Regions from separate parts of the Bacillus sp. 3255 genome, predicted to be linked through region 1. Evidence: riboswitches for the same ligand, from Rfam matches in the RefSeq annotation. Region 1 holds a riboswitch; the other holds the start of a gene.
The links. Region 1 has a riboswitch for cyclic di-GMP ahead of J2X61_RS03580 (hypothetical protein). Riboswitches for the same ligand answer to the same signal wherever they lie in the genome.

Region 1 (5,141 bases):
AACATGCAGGGAGATCTCCAATGACGCCAGAGCAACAGCATGTATTCGAGGAGTTACTTACAAAAGAGAAATCCATCTCAACTTCATGGGTCGATTATTGGCATCAGTTTTCGAACGCCCAGACGTGGCAATTCTGGTTCAACCTAGCTCTACTCCTCCTGCCGCTGGTCGTTCTATGGTTCGCTCTCGACCGTAAGAAAGCATTGCAAATAGGCTTTTATGGGTTCAGTATCCACATGATGGCGACCTATATTCATATGTTTGGCGAAAGAAATTATATATGGGCCTTTCCATACAAAATTGTGCCATACCTGCCGACAAGCATTACGCTGGACGCATCCTTTAATCCGATTGTACTTATGCTGGTATATCAGTGGACCCTGAATCACAAAAAAAATTATTACCTATACAGCGCGATCATGTGCGCTCTCTTCTCGTTCGTCTTCAAACCGCTCCTATCCGTGTTCGACTTGTTTCATCTGTACGGCAGGATGAATTATTTCTACCTGTTCCTGCTTTATTTCCTGGTGACCATACTCGCCAAACTGATTACCGACCTGTTCGTTTCTTTCCAGAAAAACTCGCACCATGCATAGGCACCTATACAAAACAGGGCTATCTGCGCCAGATCATCATGATCTGGCGCAGATAGCCCTTATTATGATCTTGGACCTATGTTGCGTGCCCGTCTGTATATTCCACCAGCTCCAGAGGAAGCCCGTCCGGATCCGCAAAGAACGTATACCGGTCGCCGGTTACCGGATCGATGCGCACGGGCTCGACCGATATTCCTTTGCTCTCCAAGTCTCTCACGCTATCGTCCATATTCGCTACCACGAACGCCAAATGCCGCAATCCCCGCGCCTCAGGCCGGTTCACCCTTAACGGCGGATTCGGGAACGAAAACAATTCAATCTGCTGCTCCGACTCGCCTATCCGCAAATCCAGCTTATACGAATCCCGCTCCGCCCGGTACGTCTCGGCAATCACCGTCATGCCCAGCAGGTCGACATAGAAATGCTTGGAACGCTCGTAATCCGAGCTAATAATGGCTACATGATGAATACGTGCAATGTTCATTCGTTCGTCCTCCCGACTTCGGCAAAAAACCGCATTCCGGGACTCCCCCTCCTGCGGTTCGTTTTACTTATTTTAACCGTCTGCTCTCATCGTTTCAACGATTTTCTGCAGAATGTCCTCAGCTTGCGCATAGTCAACCTGGCAAGTGCCTGCCGCATGGTGGCCTCCGCCGCCGTACTGGAGCATTAACGTTCCGATGTTCGTGTTCGACGAACGGTTCACGATGCTGTGGCCGCAGGCGAATACACAATTTTGTTTGTTACGCCCGTCCACGATCCAGATGGAAACATTTTGCTCCGGATATAACGCATACACCATGAAACGGTTACCCGGGTATATCGTCTCGACGCCGCGAAGGTCGGTAATGACTACATTCCCCTCTGTCCGCGTATAGGTATGCAGCATGTCCCGGTACAACGCATCCAGCTCATAGTACCTGGTTACACGCTCTTTCACATCCGGAAGCTCCATGATTTGATCGACAGTCATGACAGCACAGTGATCCACCAGATCTTCCATCAACTGATAGTTGCTGATCCGGTAGTCGCGGTACCGGCCAAGCCCTGTCCGGGCATCCATAATAAAGGAGAGCAGATCCCAACCTGATGGGTTCAAAATATCGTCTTTGCTGAACTGCGCAGCGTCCGCTTTGTCCACGCCCTGCATAATGTCATCAATATCGCCGAATGTTTCCTTGCCGCCGTAATAATCATAGACAACGCGCGCCGCACTCGGTGCAATGCGGGTTTCCCCTTTGAACGCCACCTTCTCGCCCATCCGCTCCAGCTCGCTGGAGTGATGATCGAACCATAATCCGCAGCCCGGAACGTACGGCACATTCGCCAAAATATCATTCTCCGTTACTTCGATGAGACCGTCCTGCATATCTTTGGGATGAACGAATTTCATTTCATCGACCATTTTCATTTTTTTGAAAAGCATCGCACAGACTAAGCCGTCAAAATCAGAACGTGTGATTAATCTCATCCCATGAATCCCCCTAATGGATAGTGCTTAAGCACTATTCAACCTTATAGAATCCCATTATATCAGCACCTGCCGATGGGTGACAATGATTTTGTCGGATATACGATACAGACGCAAAAAAAAGAACGGCCCGCCCTAAAGAGGCTGTGCCGTTCTCAATTTGAACGTTAATATTTGATAAAGTCTTGTCATGAAGGCTTCGATTTGCGGCATCGCCGGCATTTTCACCGACAGCTTAACTTCGCCTTTCCAATAGAAAATCAAGATGCTGCTGCTTCTTCCATGAAACATTTCAACATCCCAGCAAGCTTCTTTCAGAGAATATTCTTCACGATTAATTAATAGCTTGGGCCCATCTGAGGATGGTACCAAACGGGCAACATGGTTGCCGCAAAGCGATGTTACTTTCTGCTCTTCCTGCAATTCGAACTGCATGCTGCTTGATCCTCCTTTGTAAGATTTGTTGTACGATTCGTTATCACAGCGAAAAACCCCACCTTGGTGAACCGATCGCAGGGGGGTCTAAGTTGAGTACCCAATCGTTCGGCAACTGGCTGGCAACGAGTCCGTTTCGGAACAAGGAAGCCCCTTTAGCTTTGCGTCACTGACTTTCGCCAGCTTTGCCATTTCGAGATGTAATGTGAAGTCTTTTGACATGAAAATGAACTACACTCTCAAGGATAAGGGAAGTTGTTTCGAAAACGTATAGTTCAAAAGAACTAATTTTGCAATTTTATTCATAAAATTTCTTTTTTCGACGTATTTTTTAGGTGCATTTGTAGATTTGTGGCACCTTTCCAGTAAAACAACGATCCAGCCATGATCACAACCGCCATAACCAGATACAAGGTACTGCCGCCATAAGCGACAAGCAGGAAACCGCCCACCCAAGGACCCATGAAATGACCGATATTCGTTAGGGTTTGAGCCCCAAAATAAGTGCCGCGCATATGCTCGGGAGCTAGTTTATCGATCAGCATGTTAGCCGCCGGATAATTCAATATTTCCCCAAGTGTAAAAATCGCCATAGATCCAATCATCCAACCCAGGTTATGCGAGAAGGCGAACCCGATATCCCCGAGAGCGAACATCAGATTACCGGCAACGATCGTCGCAAGGGGCGTATACTTGTCCGAAATCCGCGTGAGCGGAATTTGCAGCGCAATGACAACAATCGCATTCACACTCATGAGGATTGCAAACATATTGACGCCTTCGGCGAAGTTTTGCTCCAAATACTGAGAAAGTGTGACCATCACCTGCGAATAACCGATGGCGCCGATAATGCCGCCGAGGATATAGAAGCGAAACGTAATATCCTTGTGTACGACCCGCAAGGCAGAGACGAATGTCACCGGCTGCTTCTTCTCGCCTTCAATTTGTTTAATCCCGAATACGATAAGCAGAACATAGAGCGTGACCGCATAGATGAAGTAGACAATGCCAGTGAGCAGAAAAGGCAGCGCCCCATCCATCGTTGCAAAAAATGCCCCCAATAGCGGCCCTACGGCAACGCCCACATTGATTGCCATATATCTCATTGAGAACACGCGCAGCCTTTTGGCCGGCTCCGTCAAGTCCGCCATCAACGCCTGCGACACCGGCTCATAGAACGAGCGGCATAAGCCGTTCAACATATTAAGCAGCATGAACAGAATCGGCAGTTTCACGAGACTGAACCCGACGAATACGACCGCCCATCCGAAAAGTGCCGCTAACATAATGATGCGTCTGCCGAACCGGTCGGATAAATTGCCCCCGATGAAGCCCCCTACGGTCCCAGCTAACGAACCCATGCCGATGACGATACCGATCATAACCGCACTCATCGATGTATGCTTGGCCAAATAAATCGCCAGAAAAGGCAAGCTCATGGAAGATGCCGCTCTGGCCATGACCGTTCCAAGTATTAACGTATGTACAATCGGATGATACGAACCAAGAAAACCGCGCAATCGATTCATCAGGATGGACTCCTCTAGCTATTAATTTACCTACGGTCAAGACATCAAAAACCCATTATACACGAAAAACGGCGTTCCGTGTTCTTTTTTGTCTAAGATTGTCCGTCAGGAAAACCCTGATTCAAGTATGAAGAATCTATACAAGAAAGCTCGGCTCCTCTAAGAGAGCCAAGCCTCTACCGAGAGTCCCGCCCATAGTGGGAATTTCTCCTGTTACATGCAGCCTGGCGAATCCTCGAATGCTGAATAACAGGAATTCCTCCCGTTATTCAGCCCGTACTCGCAGCCTTTACGCGAAATGGGGATGAATGAACGGGAGGAATTCCCTTTATTCGTACAACTGGGCTAAATTCCTCGCGAATAACGGGAGAAATTCCAGTTACGACCTGCGGCTGACCAAGAAAAGCTCGGCTCCCTCAACGAGAGAGCCCCGCCCCGCCGCAGTTTAAGAAAAACCGTCAGGGAATATCGCCCTGACGGTCCGATCTTATGCTTCTTCTCAAAATGTTCTTTAATCATCCGTACGGCCTCGTCCATGAACTCTTTCAACATTTTTCTATCCAGCAAAAAAGATTCCACAGCCCTTCATCGATTGTAAATACCGCATGTCGATGATTCACCTGGAATACATCCTTTGTTAGTAATCGGCTCCATTCTTCCGTTTCGGGGATCTCCGCAGCCACGAAATTTCTGTACTTCTTTCACTGCGTTAGGTCGAATAATGCCGTTATAGGTGCCTCTACACAGGCGGCTTGACATACTGATCCTATTGCGTTGTTCAAGCTCAATCGCTAGAAGGAATAGATAGCCATGGGCGCTCGCCCCTCCAGTTAACCTCGACTTCCGTCTCGAAAAAGGCGGATAAGCCTGCGCTCGTCAACACATCGCGCGACAACCCTCTGGCGAACACCTCGCCGCGCCGAATTAACAGCGACCGGCTGAACACAGGCAAAATCTCTTCGATATGGTGCGTGACGAACAGCAGTGTCGGCGCATCCGGCCCTTGAGCCAATTCATCGATGCTGGCCAACAAGGCTTCCCGGGACAGGAAATCGAGCCCGTTCGTCGCTTCATCCAGGATCAGCAGCTTCGGCGAAGCCATGAGCGCCC
Region 2 (5,141 bases), on a different contig from region 1:
GGGCAATTTGTCGGTCGCGTTCATTACGTGGATCGGCGGCATTGCCGTTTTCGATAAAACGATCGAATTTGGCGTTCTCTATGCGTTCATTACGTATATTCGGCAGTTTTTCCAGCCCATCAATAATATTACGCAGCAGTGGAATACGCTCCAATCAACGACAGTTTCGATGAACCGGATTTGGAACATTTTCGCCACGCAGCCGGAAGTCAAGGATAAGCCGGACGCGAAGCCGGTTGCCATGCAGAACGTGAAAGGCGAGATTCATTTCAGCAATGTGACCTTCGGCTATTTGAAGGAGGTGTCCGTTATCGAGAATCTGGAGCTGCGCATCGCACCCGGTGAAATGATCGGCATTGTCGGTACGACGGGCGCCGGTAAAAGCTCGCTGATTTCGCTGCTCTGCCGCTTCTACGATGTGCAGAAGGGAAGCGTCAGCATCGACGGGACGGATATCCGCGATATCCCGCAGGCTGAACTTCACAGGATCGTAGGCCTTGTGCAGCAGGAACCGTATTTGTACGCCGGCAGCATTCTGGACAATGTGCGGATGTTCGATGAAACCATCCCTCGGGAAGCGGTGATTGAGGCTTGCCGGTTGGTCGGCGCCGATGCGCTGATCGCCAGGCTGAAGGATGGCTATGACACGCGGATCTCCGAACGGGGAAGCGGCTTGTCGGCCGGCGAGCGGCAGCTCATTTCGTTCGCGCGCATTATCGTGTTCCAGCCCAAAATTTTGATTCTCGACGAAGCGACGGCGAATCTGGATTCGCAAACGGAGCAGCTTATCCAAGCTGCGCTGCAGGTTGTCGCAGAGGGGCGGACGACACTGGTTATCGCTCACCGCATCTCGACGATCATTCATGCCAACCGCATTCTGGTCATGAGCCACGGACATATCGTGGAAGAAGGGAACCATGCGGAGCTGTTGGCGCAGCACGGGTACTACGAGCAGCTGTACCTGCACTCGCAGGGCAGCGCGGAGACCGCTCAAACGATATCATAGGCATCAGGATAAGCTTAGTTATGACTCATAATTAGAGTCGTAGCTAAGCTTTTTTTTCTATTATTCTACCTTCGGTCAAGTAAATGTAAGCGAACCAATATAAAGAGAGAAAATAAGGTTTCTAAACAAAAGTGGTAAATTATGTTGTTTAATTTGGACTAATGTACTATACTGATGTATAAAATTGTAAACATTATGTCGACGGATGTCGAAAGGAGTTGTAGTTTTTCAAACAGCATACTGGCAAACCTATTGAAAAATAGGGACGCAAAACTAGAGGGACTACATCCAACAAGGATATGTCAGCCAGTTGCAGCTCTGCGATTGGTGAAGTTATTGGCATTGTTGCCAGGGTTCACTTTTTTTTTGTGTGCGTATTTATGCTTGGCCAATCTAGCGAATCTAGCGATAGGAGTAGAGATAATGAGAGAGAGAAGACCTGCGAATATGCAGCATTTGTTCCCAAGTGAGAATGGGAATCCGCAAACGCGTCAAATGGTGCTTCAGCTGATGGAACAAATCCTGACGGGCGTCGACGCCTTGAAAAACCCGAATGGCGTTAACCTCAAAGGAGAAAAGGACCGGTCGGGGAATTTCTACAGCAACCTGATTCGGAACAGCGCGATTCCGGGAGACAGCGTTCCCCTGGAGGAAGTGAACGCAGAGCTGTTGAAGCTGCTGCACGCCCATCCCTACCATACCAAATATTTTCTGACCAACATTCTACCGATGGCCTCCATCCCCGGTATTCTGGGCATGATGGCGGCGTTCATGGTGAATGGCAACAACTTGTGGGATGTATACGGACCGGCGGGCGCGGAAGCGGAAGTTCGCGTCATCAGTATGATGTCGAAGCTCATCGGCTACGATCCGCTTACCAGCGGCGGCTATACGACATGGGGCGGGCAGGGCGCCGTCTTCTCAGGGCTGCGCATCGCGATTGCGAAAGTAGCGCCGAATGCCTTGCAGCAAGGCGTCCCCGGCAATCTCTACGCGTTCTGCTCCGAAGCGGCGCATTACTCCTTGTTCAAGTCCATGGAAGCATCGGGGATCGGAAGCGACCACTTGATTCGCGTTCGCACGAATCCGGATAGCTCCATGGATGTCGGCGATTTGCGGCTCAAGATGGAAGAAGTGGTCGCAGGCGGCGGCATTCCCGTCTATATTGTTGCGACCACAGGCACGACGGATGCTATGGGAATCGACGATTTGTCCGCAATTTATGCGGTTAGCGATGCCATTGCGAAGCAGCATGATTTGCCAAGAGCGCACATTCATGCGGATTCCGCTCTAGGCGGGTTCTTCGCCTTCTTCAACGATTACGACTTCGAGTTGAATCCGCTCGATCTGAAGCAGGAGGTTCTGCATGCGCTGCTTCAGATTCATGGCAGAATGAAGCATTTGCATATGGCGGATTCCCTATGCTTCGATTTTCAGAAGCTGGGTCAAACTCCTTACGTCACCAGCTTGTTTCTGGTGCGGGAGGCCGGCGATTTGCGGTTGATGGATCTGCATCCTGACGAAACGCCGTATGTCGGACACCGGGGTTATGGGCAATACCACACGGGGTATACGTTGGAATGTTCCCGTATGGGCAGCTCCATCAGCATCTACAGTGCACTCTTGGCTTTTGGCATTCAGGGCTATCAGCGCCTTCTGGCGCAGTTCGTTGAGGTGAATCTCGCTTTTCGTGAGGCGATTCGCGAGGCAATCCCGCAGGCTGTCATCGTGAATGAAGACAATCCCGGCATCATTACACTGCTGCGCATTTATCCGGAAGGCGTCTCCAGGTTTCAGGACGAGCTTGGCGGTACATGCACGCTGCAGGAGGTAGAGCGAAACAACCGATTTAACGAATTGTGGTTCGAGCTGCTGGGCGAACGGCGGGACCAAATTTTCTTCGGCGATACGAAGAAGCACCTGCTTGTTCCAACTTCCGATCACAGTTCTGTGGCGCTCTATGCCTCCAAACTATTCATCATCTCCCCCTATACGGAAGTGCAGCATGTGGACGAAATCGTCCGTTATTTGAAAGAAACGATCGATCAGACGTATCGCCAATACGCCGGTGAAGCAGCGATGAGCAGGAGGTAATAATGAATGTTAGGGATTAAGTCATATTTTAAAAAAGCGGTGAACGGATTCCGTTCCCGTCTCGCGGTGAAGATGACCGCCAGCATCGTATTGCTGCTCTTATTGGTCAGCGGCATCTTTTCTTTATCCGGCTACTGGATCTCCACCAAGTTATCCGCGAAGCTGGAGGATCAGTTCGTACTGCGGTTAATGACGAATATTCAGAACGTGACGAACTACCTCGCTGTCATTCCGGACCGCCCCGAGCAGATTACGGATACGAAACACCAAGCTTATGAGCGAATCAAAAAACAATTCGAGGCGTTCAAGAAGGAAGATTCGCTGGAGAACGTCTATGTGTTGATGAAGAAAGACAACAAAGAACAGATCATTGTGCTAACCGGCGTAGAGGACGATTACGGCACCGATTATCCGTTCACGCCTGAGATGAACGAAGCCGTCAAGCAGGATAAGCCGGTGATCAGTTCCATTTATACAGATGAGTACGGCATTCATAAATCCATATTCGCACCGCTCCGCAACCAAAACGGTGAAAACATCGGCATCGTCGGCATCGATCTCGACGCAACGGTCATCCCGCAGACGAAGCAGGAGTTGGTCTGGACGATGATCATGATAACGCTGCTTATTCTTCTGCTAGGCAGTTTGATCGCCTACTTCATCAGCAGAAGCGTAACGAGGCCGGTTGTGCGTCTGATGCATATGACGGAGAAGGTGGCGGCAGGCGATTTATCCGAGCGGGTGCATATCCAGCGGGAGGATGAGATCGGCAAGCTGGCCGGGGCGTTCAATGTCATGCGGGAGAATCTGGACATTCTGATCCGCCAAATGTTCACCTCCGCCAATATGATCACACAGACCAGCGAGCAATTGTATCACTCGGCGGACGAGTCGAGCTCGAGTGCCGGCGTCGTCGCCGTCTCGATGAACAATATGTACGGCGGTGTCGCGGAAGTCGTTTCGTCGATAACGGACAGCACGACATCCATCTTCGAAATCAATGGGGAGCTGACGGAAGTGACGTCGGAGGTCAAACAAATGCAGCTCATGGCCCACCAAGTCGGGGCGCAGTCGGTTGACGGCCAGCAGCTTGTGGAGAAAACGCTGCATCAAATGAACGTGATTCAGAAGGAAATGAAGCAATCCGAAGAAGCGGCTCAGCAATTAGGCAATCGCTCCAAAGAGATCGGCGAAATCATACATATCATTACCGAAATTGCGCAGCAGACGAACCTGCTGGCGTTGAACGCATCGATCGAAGCGGCCCGTGTCGGCGAGCAGGGCAAAGGCTTTGCCGTCGTTGCCGGCGAAGTGAAGAAGTTGGCCGAGCAGTCTACTCGTGCGGCGAGCTCGATTACGGATCTTGTATCCAGCACGCAGAACGACAGTCTTGTGGTGATGGCGAGCATTACGCAAGGCAATCAAGCCGTGGAGCAGGGGCAAACGTGGATTCACGATACCTATGAGAATTTCAAGATCATTTTCAATGGTATATCCATGTTTTCCGAAAGGACAGATCGACTCTTGGATACGCTGGAACGAGCGGTCCAATCGTTCGAGACGATTTCGGCTGTGATGCAGCGGATCTCCGGAATTACGGAAGAACAATCCGCGGGCTACGAGGAGGTTGCAGCCGCCGCTGAGGAGCAAAGCGCCTCCATCCAGGAAATCACGGCGGCGATTCGGAATCTGTCGGAGATGGCGGCAGCGCTTCAAGGTTCCGTGCAGAAGTTTAACATGAAGCAATGAACGAAGCGGGCGGATGATCGCCTTGGAGAACCGTCACTTTGACGGTTCTTTTTATTGAACTGCGGCGGGGCGGGGCTCTCTCGTTGAGGGAGCCGAGCTTTTCTTGGTCAGCCGCAGGTCGTAACTGGAATTTCTCCCGTTATTCGCGAGAAAATTAGCCTAGTTGTACGAATAAAGGGAATTCCTCCCGTTCATTCATCCCCATTTCGCGTAAAGGCTGCAAGTACGGGCTGAATAACGGGAGGAATTCCTGTTATTCAGCATTCGAGGATCCGCCAGGCTGCATGTAACA

Region 2: linked by a shared signal. The riboswitch ahead of J2X61_RS21895 (pyridoxal phosphate-dependent decarboxylase family protein) and the one ahead of J2X61_RS03580 (hypothetical protein) in region 1 are both predicted to bind cyclic di-GMP.

What each region holds. Positions count from the first base shown of each region.
Region 1 is NZ_JAVDUS010000002.1:222,487-227,627, forward strand. It holds gene J2X61_RS03565 (CBO0543 family protein) at 21-596, shown strand; gene gloA2 (SMU1112c/YaeR family gloxylase I-like metalloprotein) at 673-1,080, opposite strand; gene J2X61_RS03575 (exopolyphosphatase) at 1,153-2,067, opposite strand; gene J2X61_RS03580 (hypothetical protein) at 2,203-2,502, opposite strand; cyclic di-GMP riboswitch class I at 2,610-2,702, opposite strand; gene J2X61_RS03585 (MDR family MFS transporter) at 2,805-4,031, opposite strand; partial or broken gene J2X61_RS36565 (IS91 family transposase) at 4,509-4,790, opposite strand; gene J2X61_RS03590 (ABC transporter ATP-binding protein) at 4,816-5,141, opposite strand, start outside.
Region 2 is NZ_JAVDUS010000015.1:116,636-121,776, forward strand. It holds gene J2X61_RS21890 (ABC transporter ATP-binding protein) at 1-1,006, shown strand, start outside; cyclic di-GMP riboswitch class I at 1,239-1,324, shown strand; gene J2X61_RS21895 (pyridoxal phosphate-dependent decarboxylase family protein) at 1,430-3,100, shown strand; gene J2X61_RS21900 (methyl-accepting chemotaxis protein) at 3,107-4,849, shown strand.